Regions from separate parts of the Bacillus sp. GW823-FHT06B01 genome, predicted to be linked through region 2. Evidence: riboswitches for the same ligand, from Rfam matches in the RefSeq annotation. Region 2 holds a riboswitch; the other holds the start of a gene.
What was found. A riboswitch is a leader RNA that binds a small molecule or an ion and turns the genes downstream of it on or off. The one in region 2 is predicted to bind preQ1.

Region 1: another riboswitch for preQ1. It lies ahead of queC (7-cyano-7-deazaguanine synthase QueC); the one in region 2 lies ahead of AC1Q8N_RS17325 (QueT transporter family protein).

What each region holds. Positions count from the first base shown of each region.
Region 1 is NZ_JBXAHR010000003.1:561,903-570,072, forward strand. It holds gene AC1Q8N_RS16050 (MarR family winged helix-turn-helix transcriptional regulator) at 1-359, shown strand, start outside; gene AC1Q8N_RS16055 (M3 family oligoendopeptidase) at 520-2,214, shown strand; gene AC1Q8N_RS16060 (DinB family protein) at 2,359-2,892, shown strand; gene AC1Q8N_RS16065 (DUF6254 family protein) at 2,993-3,109, shown strand; gene AC1Q8N_RS16070 (ATP-binding protein) at 3,121-4,329, opposite strand; PreQ1 riboswitch class I at 4,537-4,580, shown strand; gene queC (7-cyano-7-deazaguanine synthase QueC) at 4,674-5,336, shown strand; gene queD (6-carboxytetrahydropterin synthase QueD) at 5,336-5,827, shown strand; gene queE (7-carboxy-7-deazaguanine synthase QueE) at 5,820-6,536, shown strand; gene queF (preQ(1) synthase) at 6,555-7,052, shown strand; gene AC1Q8N_RS16095 (YkvS family protein) at 7,108-7,293, opposite strand; gene AC1Q8N_RS16100 (hypothetical protein) at 7,557-7,712, shown strand; gene AC1Q8N_RS16105 (histidine phosphatase family protein) at 7,801-8,170, shown strand, end outside.
Region 2 is NZ_JBXAHR010000003.1:792,712-800,881, reverse strand. It holds gene AC1Q8N_RS17365 (sterol desaturase family protein) at 1-35, opposite strand, end outside; gene AC1Q8N_RS17360 (hypothetical protein) at 118-411, opposite strand; gene AC1Q8N_RS17355 (LysE family transporter) at 431-1,063, opposite strand; gene AC1Q8N_RS17350 (YqcI/YcgG family protein) at 1,202-1,930, opposite strand; gene cspB (cold shock-like protein CspB) at 2,198-2,395, shown strand; gene AC1Q8N_RS17340 (DUF2564 family protein) at 2,515-2,763, shown strand; gene AC1Q8N_RS17335 (zinc-finger domain-containing protein) at 2,797-2,973, opposite strand; gene AC1Q8N_RS17330 (ribonuclease H family protein) at 2,986-3,645, opposite strand; gene AC1Q8N_RS17325 (QueT transporter family protein) at 3,794-4,282, opposite strand; PreQ1 riboswitch class I at 4,289-4,333, opposite strand; gene AC1Q8N_RS17320 (aldose 1-epimerase family protein) at 4,466-5,338, shown strand; gene AC1Q8N_RS17315 (reverse transcriptase-like protein) at 5,409-5,795, shown strand; gene AC1Q8N_RS17310 (DMT family transporter) at 5,809-6,714, shown strand; gene AC1Q8N_RS17305 (DUF6123 family protein) at 6,717-6,977, opposite strand; gene AC1Q8N_RS17300 (cysteine hydrolase family protein) at 7,160-7,720, shown strand; gene AC1Q8N_RS17295 (GNAT family N-acetyltransferase) at 7,755-8,170, opposite strand, start outside.

The DNA.
Region 1 (8,170 bases), 230 kb from region 2:
CTACAAATAAATCTATACAAAGTAACGGGCTAAATCCAACTGAATTTGCTGTATTAGAACTGTTATATCATAAAGGCGGTCAACCACTTCAGCAAATTGGTGAGCGTATTTTAATAGCTAGTGGCAGCATTACATATGTTGTAGATAAGCTAGAGAAAAAGGGGCTAGTAAAGAGAATTCCGTGCCCGAATGACAGACGTGTTATTTATGCACAACTAACTGAATCTGGAGAGAGCTTTATTGCTTCTATTTTTCCAGGGCATGAGCAAGTTATACATCAGTCTTTTGAAATGTTAACGAAAGAGGAAAAGGATGAATTACTTGCTCTATTAAAAAAGATTGGAAAATATGAAAAATAATAGTATGTTCCAAAAGAGCTTTGGATAAAGAAATCCAAGGCTCTTTTGTTTACATGTAATTATGACAGCATCTGCCGTATTTTGTTGAAGAATAAGAGGAGATTTGTAAGTAAGCATTGAATTATAGTAAGGATGCACATAATGGAGAGGAGGCTAGTTCATGTCATTTAAAGACTATGAATATAAACGGCCAAATATTGAAGAATTAAAAGAAAAGTTTACTGTTGCTTTAGAGAAGTTTGATAATGTAAAAACTGTAGAAGAACAAAAACAAGTCATCAATTCAATTAACGAAATTCGCAACGACTTCGGTACAATGGGGAATCTTTGTTACATTCGTCATTCTGTTGATACGACAGATGCTTTTTATAAGGAAGAGCAAGATTTCTTTGATGAATTCTCTCCAGTTGTACAAGGATATGGTACAAAGTATTATAATGCGTTAATTCATTCTCCATTCCGTGAAGAATTAGAAGCGTATTATGGAAAGCAATTATTTGCTTTAGCGGAGTGTGATTTGAAAACATACTCTGATGAAGTTGTGAAAGATTTACAATTAGAGAATAAATTGTCTTCACAATATACGCAGTTATTAGCATCTGCAAAAATTGACTTTGCAGGAGAAGAAAGAACGTTATCGCAACTGATTCCATTTATGCAAGGGAAAGAAAGAAATGAACGTAAAGTAGCAAGTGAGGCATATTACGGATTTTTAGCTGAGAATGAGGAAGAGTTAGATCGTATTTATGATGAGCTTGTTAAAGTGAGAACGAAAATCGCCAAATCTTTAGGTTTCAAAAACTTTGTTGAACTTGGATATGCAAGAATGTACCGTACAGATTATAATGCGGAAATGGTGGCGAATTATCGTCAGCAAGTACTTGATTATATCGTTCCCGTTACAACGGAATTAAGAAAGCGACAACAAGCACGTATCGGTGTAGAGAAGTTAGCATATTACGACGAAAACTTTGAGTTTGCTACTGGTAATCCAACTCCAAAAGGAGATGCGGATTGGATTGTTAATCATGGGAAAACGATGTATAAAGAGTTATCGGCTGAAACGGATGAATTTTTCAATTTCATGCTAGATAATGATTTATTAGATTTAGTTGCGAAAAAAGGAAAAGCTGGTGGCGGATATTGTACATATATTGAGAATTATAAAGCGCCATTTATTTTCTCAAACTTCAACGGAACATCTGGCGACATTGATGTATTAACACATGAAGCTGGTCATGCTTTCCAAGTATATGAAAGTCGTAAGTTTGAAATTCCAGAATACAATTGGCCAACGTATGAAGCATGTGAAATTCATTCTATGAGTATGGAATTCTTTACATGGCCATGGATGAAGTCATTCTTTGAAGAAGATGCAGATAAATATTATTTCTCTCACTTAAGTTCAGCACTTCTGTTTTTACCGTATGGTGTATCTGTTGATGAATACCAACATTATGTATATGAAAATCCAGAAGCATCACCAGAAGAGCGAAAGACAGCATGGCGTAATATAGAGAAAAAGTATTTGCCGCATCGTGATTATGAAGATAATGATTATTTAGAGCGCGGTGGATTCTGGCAACGTCAAGGACATATTTATAGCTCGCCGTTCTACTATATCGACTACACATTAGCACAAATTTGCGCACTGCAATTTTGGAAACGTGCAAGAGATAATAGACAAGAGGCATGGGAAGATTATGTGAATCTGTGTCAACAAGGTGGAAGTAAATCATTTTTGGAATTAGTAGAAGTTGCAAATTTAACATCACCATTTGCTGAAGGCTGTGTGAAAAGTGTCATTACAGAAATTGAAGCATGGCTACGTGCGATTGACGACACAAAATTGTAAAAAACATGCGCTTTTTTTCACATGTTTAACATCGACATAAAGAGAAAATGATGAGATAATAAAAGAAAAGAAAATTCAGAATACTAAAGAGGTGTTTCTAATAAGGAGCACCTCTTTTCACCAACAAAAAGGGGGGAAAGAAGTATGCTTCAATCTAATATGGATGTGAGTTTAGAAAGTTTGGTGAACTCATTACAGTCTACTCGAAGCACGCTATTATCAGAAATTGAAATGTTAAATGATACAGAAGTGAATGTAAAGCCACGCCGTGATAAATGGAGTATTATTCAAATTTTGCATCACTTGCATTTAGTTGAACAATCAGTTACATCTGCCCTTGTATATGCTTTACAAAAAAATGAAAGAAACACGACTCCATTTAAAGACCTCCAACTTACGCTTGATCGCACACATAAACGAGAAGCTCCTCAGCAAATGGAACCAACAGAAACGTTAATGAAAAAACAGCAAGGAATTCAATTACTAGAACATTCACGACAAGAACTATTACACGCGCTTCATAGTGTGGTAGATGAAAAAGATTTATTTGAAAATGGATTAAAGCATCCTATTTTTAATGAGTTGAATTTGTATCAGTGGGTTCAATTTCTTGATTTGCATGAACAAAGACATCTTACGCAGTTAAAAGAGGCGAAACACGCAATTTTGCAACGATAATCAGAAGGAAGTGGGAGACCACTTCTTTTTTGATACGTGCATAGTTTTCTTTCTTATTTTGGAATACTACATGGAGAAAGAACAGAAGGAGTTGAAAAGTATGTCCAAGAAAAAGAAAGAAGAAGAGCGCGCGTGGAAAGCACGTAAAGAAAATCAAAAACCACATGGTAAAGTGAAAGCCTTTGCTGAATTAGTTGAAGGAACAGAAAAAACGTGATGATTATTTCATCACGTTTTTTGTATGAGTGGAAAAGTTAATAAGAAGGTTGTACCTGTACCTTTTTCGCTTATAATATCGATTTTTCCGTTCATAGCTTGAACAACACTGAACACGACCATCATTCCAAGTCCAGTTCCTTTTTCTTTCGTTGAGTAGAAAGGAGAGCCAAGACGTTTCACTTGTTCAGTATCCATACCGATTCCTGTATCTTTTATATACAACTGAATATGCTTATGATCAGGAACTAATGTGAAATAAAGATCACCGCCTTTTGGCATGGCCTCAATGCAGTTTTTTAAAATATTTAACAAGCATTGATTTAGTTTTTGTTTTTCTCCCGCGATAAAAAAAGAAGAGCTTTGCTTTATATAATGTGTACGCACATTTGCTAAATTAGCAAGTGGTGTAATTAACGATAATGCATGTAGTAGTTCTTCTTCTAACTGTAATCTTTGTTCTTTTTCAATACTTGGTTTTGCAAAGGTTAAATAATCTGTAAGAACATGATTTGCTTGTTCGATTCCGTTGATGGCTATGTCGATATATAATTTTCGCTCTTGCTCAGTGCATGTATTTGACTGCAAGAGTTGTAAAAATCCTTTTGTTGAAGTTAATGGATTGCGAATCTCATGAGAGATGGACGCTGCCATTTCTCCAATTAAATGGAATTTTTCGGCATTCATAAGTTCGTTTTGAAGACGAACTTGCATTTGTAGTATGTGTAGCAAATATAAAATAAGGATTGTTCCAATTATTGTACATATTTCGTACACGATAATATGGGGTATGTAATCGGCGCTATTTGTAACCTCTGAGAGGAAAGAAGGTACCCAGCCCAAGCCAAATATGAGACTGTAAAAGATAGCGAGTGCTATTTTTATTCGATTAGAACTTCGGTTAAATAGTTTGTATGTTAATAGTAGAACAATAAACAGTAGAACCGAGGCGATAAGGGATGGAAAAACACCTATTCCCCCTAATAAGAAGCGGTATATGTTTAATACAGTTAAGATGGAAGCACCAGCAATAGGGCCCCCTGTTAATGTACCGACAATTAATACGATATGGCGCATATCAAATTGAAATCCATAATTTGTTTTTGCTCCGAAAGTAATACATAGTATGGTAGCGAGGCAACATAATGCAATAAATATAGCTGAATTTAATTTAGGAGAACGTTTCCCTTTTTGATTCCAAAATAAATGGTATACGAGCATTGTAACAAGGATGAATAATATATTTAGAAAGAGATAAATAATAAAGGGTTTCAGTGGGGTGCCTCCTCTCTTCTCACATTAAATTCATCATACTATAAAATGAAAGAAATGAAATGAAAAATAGCGGAAAAATCAGAAATTTTTTCTGGTAGTATACAATATGTTACAATAAGCTTTGTCAATGAAAGAAGGAATTCCGTGCATTGCACGGGAGAGGTTCGCGAACTCCCTCTATAAAAAACTATGGAAACAACAATATCTTTAGGTATTGTTTTGTTTTTTTATTGTGACAGTTCAAGAACGTTCTTTCTTCTTATTCGTAGTAGAGAAGGAGAATGAGTGAAATGAAAAAAGAAAAGGCAGTTGTTGTTTTTAGTGGAGGACAAGATAGTACGACATGCTTATTTTGGGCAATAGAGCAGTTTGCAGAAGTAGAAGCTGTAACGTTTAATTACAATCAACGTCATAAACTAGAAATTGATTGTGCAGCGGAAATTGCGAAAGAGCTAGGAATTAAACATACGGTGCTAGATATGAGTCTATTAAATCAACTTGCTCCAAATGCGTTAACGAGAACGGATATGGAGATTACACATGAAGAAGGTGAATTGCCATCGACGTTTGTAGATGGACGAAATTTACTATTCCTATCATTTGCTGCTGTATTAGCAAAACAAGTTGGAGCACGTCATATTGTAACGGGTGTATGTGAAACTGATTTCAGTGGTTATCCAGATTGCCGTGACGTGTTTGTGAAATCGTTAAACGTTACTTTAAATTTATCCATGGATTATCCGTTCGTAATTCATACACCACTTATGTGGATTGATAAAGCGGAAACATGGAAATTATCAGATGAACTTGGAGCATTCGAGTTTGTTCGAGAAAAAACATTAACATGTTATAACGGAATCATTGGTGATGGTTGCGGTGAATGTCCAGCATGTCAGCTTCGTAAAGCAGGATTAGATACGTACCTACAAGAACGCGAAGGAGCAAATAACTAATGGATAATTTCTTTGGATTTCGCATCGTAGAAAATTTGCAAAAAATGGACAAGGATATTCAGCGTAAACAGCTCAAATATCATAATAAAAGAGTAATGGTCAGCAAGGAATTTACATTTGATGCAGCACACCATTTACACTGTTATGAGGGGAAATGTAAAAACTTACATGGTCACACATATAAAGTTGTATTTGGGATTAGTGGATATGTAAATGAAATAGGTCTTGCGATTGACTTTGGAGATATAAAAGAAATTTGGAAGAATGAAATAGAAATTTATTTAGACCATCGTTATTTAAACGAAACGTTACCAGCAATGAATACGACTGCTGAAAACATGGTCGTTTGGATTTATGAAAAGATGGCAGAAGCATTACTAAAAGATAATCGTGCGAACGAATATAAAGGAGCTCGTGTTGAATTTGTTCGTCTTTTTGAGACGCCAACTAGTTATGCGGAAGTAAGACGGGAGTGGATGCTCGATGAGTAAAATCCCTGTCTTAGAAATATTTGGTCCGACCATTCAAGGTGAAGGAATGGTTGTGGGACAAAAGACGATGTTTATCCGTACAGCTGGCTGTGATTATAGTTGCGCATGGTGTGATTCTGCTTTTACGTGGGATGGATCGGCTAAGGAACAAATTAGACAGATGACAGCAGAGGACGTTTGGAACGAGCTTGTAGAAATTGGTGGCGAAAATTTTTCTCATGTTACGATTTCAGGTGGAAATCCAGCATTGTTGAAAAATATTGAGTTTCTTCTTTCTATATTAAAAGAGAATGGAATGCGGACGGCAATCGAAACGCAAGGGAGTAAATGGCAAGATTGGTTACTTCAAATTGATGAGATAACGATTTCTCCAAAACCACCAAGTTCGACGATGAATACTGATTTTCAGAAGTTAGATGCTGTTATTCAGAAACTAGCAGGAAAAGATATTAGTTTAAAGGTAGTAGTATTTGACGATTATGACTTTGAGTATGCAGTTAAGATGCACGAACGTTATCCAGATGTTCCATTCTTCTTACAAGTAGGGAATGATGATACAAAAACTGTGGATGATACGATGTTGATTAAAAAATTATTAGATAAATACGAGTGGCTTATTGAAAAAGCGGTTAACTGTAAAGAAATGAATAATGCAAAAGTATTGCCACAGCTTCATGCGTTAGTATGGGGAAATAAACGCGGAGTATAATGAGAAGGGATGTTTAAAATGGCAGGAAGATTAGATGAAGATTTAAAAGATGTAACTTTATTAGGAAATCAAAATACAAAATATTTATTTGAATATAGCCCAGAAATTTTAGAGGTATTTGATAACAATCATCCAAACCGTGATTATTTTGTAAAATTTAATTGCCCTGAATTTACAAGCTTATGTCCGAAAACAGGTCAACCAGATTTTGCAACAATTTATATTAGCTACATTCCAGAACAAAGAATGGTAGAGAGTAAATCTTTAAAGCTATATTTATTTAGTTTCCGCAATCATGGTGACTTCCACGAAGATTGCATGAACGTTATTATGAATGATTTAATTAAATTAATGGATCCGCGTTACATTGAGGTATGGGGGAAATTCACACCACGTGGAGGGATTTCAATTGATCCTTACTGCAACTACGGTCGCCCAGGCACGAAGTATGAACAAATGGCAGACTACCGTATGATGAACCATGATCTATATCCAGAAACAATTGATAATCGTTAATATATAATAGAAAGAAAGGATCTGTATAACATACAGATCCTTTCTTTCTATTATATTATGCATTTTGATTAATGACAGTATAGTTTTTATGACTTACAACTGTAAGAGGTTCCATATCTAGTTCTCTAAAATTTTCCATAATTGTTATATCTACAATAACGGAGTTTTGATTTACTTTTTGAACACGGCCTTGCATTCCACCTTTAAATTCAATGATATCTCCAGTTTCTGCGATCTGCATAAGCAACTCTCCTTGTTACAGTTTTCCAAAAAAAGAATAATTTTGGTTTTTTTTTATTTCCTCTTATTTTGAACCATATTGTCTAGTTTGTAAATGTTTCCAAAGTAAAAATTCGAAAAATATTCACATTTTGTAAGAAAATATGCAAGAACTCCAAGTTATTAGAAAAAAAGAACGGTTTAAATGCGTGCATCTTTATATAGGGGTATAATGAAAAAATACAATAACCTACTAAAGTGGGAGAAATTAGAGGCGGTAAAATGATGTTTGAATTTGTGGGGAGTGTTATAGCATTAACTTTATTTGTATTTTCTTATATAAATTTAAAAAAGATTCGTCATCATGAAACGACTACATATTTTGATGGGATGGATGGTATACATGCTGGGGTCACACATGAGAGTGGTTGGGATATGTAAAGGTGTATAACTTTCTTTTTTTGCGTGGTATGATATTTAAAAATAGTACATAATAGAGTTCGTAAGTGATGAATGGAGAGTGGAAAGAATGAAGATTTCTTTTATTCGTCATGGCCGCTTAGATCGTACTATAGAACCAATGACGGTTACATCCTTTCACGAATGGATGAAAGGATATGACTTACATACTATAACAGAAAAAGCACCTATACCAATGGAAACAATGGAAGCGGTTGAAGCAGCAAAGTTGATTGTAACGAGTGATCAAAGGTGTGCTATACAGTCAGCAGCTGAATTAATGAATTCTTTATCTTTTATGCAAAATTCTCTTTTTAGGGAAGCTGAAATTCCGACGAATTTTTATGCTCCAACATGGTTGAAATGTAAACCTAACGTATGGATGTTTATCGGGCGAACATTATGGATACTTGGTTACCATAAAGGTGTTGAGTCTTATA
Region 2 (8,170 bases):
TGTTGTAAAAAGAACTCTTTCCCCACTCTCTTCATCTTCCTTCCCCCTTTTCCAAAAAAACAGCCGCAACATATCGTTACGACTATTTCTTCTATTTTTTATTTTATTCTATTCACTTTACAAATTTGCCTGCTGCTCTATTGTCGAGAAAAAATTGTTCGATCCAAATATATTTTGCTTTGGAATAATATGTTCCACCGCAAACACTGTTACTTCTCCTCTTTGTACCTCTCCAATAATGAGCCCAAATATTTCATGATTTAGCGCAAACGTTGGTTGCTTTGTTTGCAGTAATCTTGCTGCATTATGAAATACCGCTTCATATAGTGGATTCCTATCAGTAATTTCTTTTCGGATTTTGGGTGCTAACGTAATAATAATTTCTTTTCCGTCAATAGTGGTTCGATACATAAAAATCTCCCCTTCAATCTTATGTGAACAACTGTAAAGCTTTGTATGCAAAATGGATAGAATATCCTACTAAAATAATACCGGCTCCCGCTGTTATATAGCCAAGTGCTTTTTGCTTTAATAAAGTTCTGCCAAAATGGACAGAAAAAGCAATATTTAAATTCCATAAAATAATGCCAACGATAATACAAAGACTGTATAAAAAGGCTTCTTGTTTCGTTACCTTCGTAAGCAATGAGCTAAGTGTACTTCCGTATATACCAAACCAAAAAACAAGGTTTAATGGATTGGATATCGCAATTAAAAAACCTGCCATAAACGATTGTTTAAGGCCACCTACCTCTTCCTTTTTATATTCCATATTCGAGTGGGAAATTCCTTGTTTTACACTTTGAAATCCTAAATAAAATAATAAGAAAAACCCTGTGCAATACATAAAAGCTTGTACATATGTATACATAAACACAGAAGATAAACCGAAATAAATGAGAAGCATAAACAAAATATCTGCAGTCATTCCACCAATTCCAACAACCCATGCATGCCAAAAACCTCGTTCAATTCCTCGTTTTAACATTTCAATATTAATCGGACCTACTGGCGCAGCTAATGAAATACCTAATACAATTTGTTGTATAATCGCTCCAAACATCGCTCTATCCTTTCTACTTCCTTTACTATTAAGTAATGATGTAATGATTAAAAATAGACTAGCTTTCATCAAAATATTTACTACTAAAATACCCTTTTTTATCCAAAATATGCAAAAGAGCCATCTGGATGATGGCTCTTACTTTTCTAACTTATGAAGAAAAGGACATTTTCCTTTTATCGGCTCTACATCGTCTCCTATGAAGTATTGTTTCCATTCGCGATGATCTGGATCACCATAATGACTAATGTTAGGGTGTTTCGGCAGCTGATCCCACTTTTCAACTCGATCTCGGACCGTTTGCCTTGAATATGCTCCTTTAGGGCGATCCCCTTCTAATCCATCAAAGATGGTACGCGGTTGAAATCCAATAACGAGAGAATTTCCTAAATGCCTAGTTTTTCGTTGTTTATAAGCTGGCGCATTTCCAAATGCGAATATCGGTTCACCACCAAATGAAAATTCCCATAAGTAATGGTCTGGGTCTTCAGGAATTTGCTTCGGCCATGTTTGGTCATCGTTTTCATGTAAATATTGTAGTACTTTCCAAAAGTAATCACGATAATATTCCAGTGATTGTTCCTCACATTCCGGTTCCACAAAAAGAAAGAATCCTCTTCTTACAATTGGGCGCTCTTTCATTAACTCTAAAAAAGATAACATTGTATGTGGCAAATGACTCCAATCAGTATGAGAGAGAAATGAATAACGAAGTTCATTCTTTTTCAAAGCTGTTAAGCCGAAATAACATGGGAAAGTTGGTTCTAGCACGACACTCGAAAAATTTTGAAATTCTTTTGCAACCCAATTTGGTATGTCAGTTCTCGTTCTCATTCCTTCATTATCTAATAAATAAGACTCATTCATTCTTTCTTTCACCTCATTATGTATAGCATTCAATTAAGAATATTACATACTCGGCCTGTCCTATACCTATTTAAAAATTCGGCTGAAAAATTATTTAAAAATACAAAAAAATAAAATCGCTTACTTGACTAATTTCTACCAATTCGTGTATATTTAAATTAATCATTTAGCAGAATATTCAAGATTATAGCATTTTTAGTTTATATTATCTTTCAAATGAATTTCACTAAATGAAAAAAAGCAAATGTTTTTAGGAGGAATTGTAACATGCAAGGAAAAGTAAAATGGTTTAACAACGAAAAAGGTTTTGGATTTATCGAAATGGAAGGCGCTGACGATGTATTCGTACATTTCTCTGCTATTCAAGGTGACGGCTACAAAGCTTTAGAAGAAGGTCAAGAAGTATCTTTCGATATCACTGAAGGAAACCGCGGACCTCAAGCTGCTAACGTAGTAAAACTTTAATCCAACATATAACAGGAGGTTACCTTACTTGGTAACCTCCTTTGTTATTCCTTTGTATATTTCCGTTTTACAGAGCAAAAACTATGTGAAATGCGCAATATACAAAGGAGGAAGTAATAATGGGATCAGAAGTAAATGATTTTGAAGAAGTGAAATTCCGTGTAGAAACAGCACAAAAAATGGTAGGATCAGCGACAATTTCAATGGATCCAGATACATTAGAGCATGCGACTACTGCTGTAGAAGCCGCTCGCTCTCAGCTTGAAATTATGAAATCTGTTGCGACAGATTTAGATGAGCCATTTTTAATGAATGAGGAAAAGAAATTAAGTAAATGCGAGCATCAACTAAACGAAGCAAGACACTAAAAAACATCCAGAGAATTTTCTCTGGATGTTTTTTCATGATAACTGTTCCCCATACTTTTTCAATGTTTCTCCAACTGTACATTGCCTAATACAAAATGAATGAGCGTAATACTTACTATTTGTCTTTCGATTATGTTCTCGCAAGAAACATCCTTCACAATACGTTTCTAATAAGTCATTTACCTCTGTAATGAGTTGCTTTTTATCCACCTTTGCACCTCTCTATTCGGTTATTTCTTTATGACTATCAATGACTGTTCCTTCTAATGCTTGCGTAGCTAATTGATGCGCTTCTTTATTTTGTTTTCTAGATATCGGCTCACATACAAGTTTTAATTTCATTTGCTTCGCTTTTTGTTCAATTTGATCTAAGTAATGATTTAAATGCTCATCATAACAAGGCCATTCTCCAGCCAATTGCTGCAGTACAACTTGAGAATCGCCGCGAAGTGTAACTGCTTCATACTTAATTCCGAATTCCTCGAGTATATTCATGCCATATAGTAATGATGCATATTCCGCTTCATTATTATCATATATACCTTCTATATATGCGTTACGGCGAATTCGGTATTTTGTATTTCCTTTTTTATAGTATACACATATACCTACTCCAGCTTCTTTCGTCTGTACATCATAACCGCCATCAAAATAAACGAGGATTTCTTGGGGCTCTTCCTCCACTTGTTTACTCAGCTTTTTCATTTCCTTTAATGACCATTCTGCATCCATTTCATCATAAAATGATAGTTCTTTCACTCTTCCTGTTTTCTCGAAATCCTCTGCAAATTGCAATACATCTTCTATGTTCATATAATCTGTCGTTAATTCCGTCTGCAATCCGCTCTTTGTTTTATACAACCAATGAATTTTATATTTCATACTAGATTCCCCTTATATAAGACTTCTTATATGTAGTCAGCTAATGAAAGCCTCACTTTATTTTATTATATTGTATCAAGAGTCACAGCATTATATTCAATATGATTACATACAAAAAGAGCTATCCCTATAGGAATAGCTCTTTCATCTATTGCATAAATCTTTCAAATTGTACTCGTTTATTAATCCAGTACATTACAGGCATACCAATTGCCATGACAACAAATTCACCGACGGCACATGTTAACCAAGTCAACATAAATGGTAAATCAAATGCAAGATGAAGTTCAATTGCAATCATAAACATTGTAATTGTAAAAATAACTGTATTAAAAATCATACGAGCCCAAACACCTTTAATAAATCGCATAGAAATAATCGTTGCAACTAATGCAAGAATAGATTGCCCTACTCCAAATACTAAATCGTAAGCGATCATGGGTGAGAAAAAGAGATTTGTTAAAAATACACCTAATACAATTCCGTAAATTGCTTTCTTATTAAATACAACAAGATGATTAAACATCTCTGAAATACGAAACTGTACACTCGTAAAGCCAAATGGCTGAATAAGCATAGAAACAGCAATATATAATGCCGCTAAAATACCATTACCGACTAATGTTCTTATATTCATGACAAAATCTCCTTAGTTTTTTTACGTGGGATGGTTTCGAACCACGTTATTCGTTTTTTAAGCAACAAGAATATATTCTACGCAATACACACTCTCTCGTCAATAGATTCCTATCATTAACTACCTTTTTTCTTTTAGACAACGTATAATAAAACATATGAAAGTTTTAGGAGGTTTCACTTCATGACAGCAACAATTCAAAATGAAAAAGTGATCGTTTCCATTTCTGACAAAGGTGCAGAATTACAAAGCGTTCGCTTAAAAGAAGATAACACTGAATACTTATGGCAAGGCGATTCTACTTATTGGGGGCGCCGCTCACCAATTTTATTCCCAATTGTCGGCCGATTAGTAGATAATACATACTACGTAGATGGTAAACCATATTCTTTAACACAGCACGGCTTTGCTCGTGATCTTACATTCTCTGTACAAGAACAAAGTGAAACGAAAATCACTTATATTGTAACTAGTAATGAAGAAACATTAAAAAAATACCCATACGAATTCGAATTACTCGTTTCTTATGAGCTAGACGGACAAATCGTTCATGTAACATATGAAGTAAATAACCCTACTTCAAAAGAGATGTTCTTCTCAATCGGAGCACATCCTGGTTTCAACTTCCCCTTATTAGAGGGCGAATCATTTACAGATTATCATTTATCATTTAATGGTTCTGAACGCTTAGAAACAAGCGTATTAGAAGGACCTTACCTTTCAAGTAAAAAACAATTAATCGCTGAAAATACGAATGAATTACCACTTACATACGATTTATTCAAAAATGATGCGCTTATTTTTGAAAATATGAATACGGATGAAATCTCTATTCGTTCTCATAAACATAATAAATTTGTAAAAGTAGAATTTGACGGATTCCCATTTGTCGGCGTATGGACACCAGGCGAAAACGCACCTTTCTTATGTATTGAACCTTGGTACGGGATTGCTGATGAAGTAAATCCAGCAAAAGATTTCAAGGAAAAAAAAGGAATTCAATCTTTACAAGCGAATGAAACATTTACATGTCGTTATAGTATTACAATCGGCTAAGTTACTCTATCCCCTACTTCAAAGAAACATATAAGTAGGGGATCATCTTATAATTTGGAGGTTTCTCACTTTGATTGAAGTATATATTGATGGTGCATCAAAAGGAAATCCTGGTCCTTCTGGTGCTGGAGTGTTTATTAAAGGGGTGCAACCAGCTGTACAATTATCATTGCCCCTTGGGACAATGTCCAATCATGAAGCAGAATACCACGCTTTACTTGTAGCATTAAAATATTGCACGGAGCATAATTATAACATTGTCTCTTTTCGTACAGATTCGCAACTTGTCGAGCGAGCTGTCGAAAAAGAATACGCAAAAAATAAAATGTTTGCACCACTATTAGAAGAAGCATTACAGTACATAAAAAGTTTCGATCTCTTTTTTATTAAGTGGATTCCAAGTAGTCAAAATAAAGTTGCTGATGAATTAGCTAGAAAAGCTATCTTACAAAATTAACGGGGGTATGAGTGTGAAAAAAGATTGGGTTGCTCCTCTTGCTTTATTATTTGTCTCTTTTATTTGGGGAGCTACATTTGTTGTCGTTCAAAATGCTATGTCTTTCGTTGGTCCATTTACTTTTAATGGTATTCGCTTTTTATTCGCTGGAATTATTTTATTATTCGTTCAAATGATTTTCTCAAAAAAATCTTCAAAACAAGATATAAAACAGAGTAGTCTCGCTGGATTAATCGTTGGATTTTTTTTATGCGTTGGCTATGTATTACAAACATTCGGCTTACTTTATACAACTTCTTCAAAAGCTGGTTTCTTAACAGGTCTTAGTATCGTTATGGTACCCATTTTGTCTTTTATCTTTTTAAAACAAAAAGCTACCATTTTTATCGTAATGGGCATTGCTGTAGCAACAGCAGGTTTATACTTATTAACTGCTGGTGATTCTTTTCAATTAAATATTGGAGATATACTCGTTCTCGGTTGTGCAGTTGCTTTCGCTGCCCATATTCTTGTTAACGGCTTCTTCTCTAAGAAAATATCACCTTTATTATTAAGCACGTCGCAAGTATTAGCTGTCGGTATGTTTTCTTCTATTTGCGCCTTTTTGTTTGAAGATTGGGAAAAATTATTTTCAGTAGCACTATGGACGAATTCTTCCTTTTTATTCGCTCTATTTCTAACTTCCCTATTTGCGACATCCATTGCTTTTTTTATTCAAACATCAGCACAAAAACATACGTCTCCAACGAGAGTAGCAATTATTTTCGCAATGGAGCCTGTTTTTGCTGCATTAACAGGCGTTCTCGTTGCAAACGAACAACTTTCTATTTCTGCTATTATCGGATGCCTATGTATTTTCCTAGGCATGGTTTTTGTTGAATTACCTTCCAAAACAAAAAAAGAAGCGCAGGCTGCGTGAAGTTACGCTTGTAACTTCCGCATAAAAGCCTTAGCGCTTTTTTTATCGGTAATTTCTTCTTCTTTCAAACGTTCTAATAACGCAACAAAATAACTCCCATCAAACTGTAATTGATGTTTAATTGTCGCTTCTATTGCTGCATTCACAATTCCATCAGATGCACCAGTATATCCTTGTCCAAACATAATAAACCCTTGTGCTTCCTCTGATAGTTTAAATCCTTTCGTATGTAAGAATGAAAGATAATCTTCTACTGTTTGCATGATATTCCCACCTACTCAAAAATTCTCCATCTCCTATCATACATGTTTTTACACGCTATGAGAATGAAATTTCTTTGACAACTTTGTAAATCTATCGTCTACTGCATAGACAATAGAGGATTTCCTTGCAATATGAATGAATATGTATAGTGGAACTTATTTCATATTAAAGGGGAGACACGATGAAACAGGCACTATTAATTATCGATGCGCAGCAAGAATTAATGGATGGGAATGAACAAGAAAAAGAAGTTTTTCGCAAAAAAGAGTTATTATCTACACTAAATACAGCCGTACAAAAAGCAATACATGCAAATTCCCTTATTGTTTTCGTAAGAGATATCGATGTTGCTTCTGGTAGCGGAGAAGGATTTGAAGTACATAATGAAATTCAAGTACCTCAGTCTGCAATCCTTATTAATAAAGCAGCAACAAACGCATTCTATGGCACTTCTCTACTTGAACTTTTAAAAGAAGAAAAAATTAATCATATCGTTATCGGTGGATGTAAAACAGAACATTGCATCGACACCGCAGTTAGAACAGCTACTGTACAAGGATTTGATGTTACATTAATTAAAAACGGTCATTCCACAACTGATTCTGACGTATTGACTGCAGAACAAATTATCTCTCACCATAATAAAATTCTCCATGGTCATTATAATGTGGATCATTTTTCTATGGTGAGAGATATCGAGGAAGACCTCTTCCAACCAACTCACGACCAATATCGTGAGTAATAAAAAAGAATCCTTCTTTTAGAAGGATTCTTTTTTATCCAAAAATTTGCGCTGCAATACTGTATAGTTCCCCATTTCTTTTCAAAAATTGATCACTATTTCTCATCATAATTGGCGGTGTATTAACCTTTTGAAAACCAGTAATCTCTAATTCTTTCATGAAACCTTTCTTTCCTTCTGATACATCAATTCTTAATTTACCATGATGCTCTCTTGCTAAATCATGCACAATTCTCATTGCCATCGCATCATTTTTCGCAACGACTGGACCTATTATTTTATTTTCTGGTGTTTGTATACTTAAACCGTAACCTAATACATTTTGGTTGTTGTCCTTTACAACGATGCACTGTTCACTTTGTATAATTCTTTTCGTTAAAAATGCTTTTCTATTTGTTCCAAACGCATTTTCATCTAATTTTATTATTTTTTCTAAATCACACTCTTCAT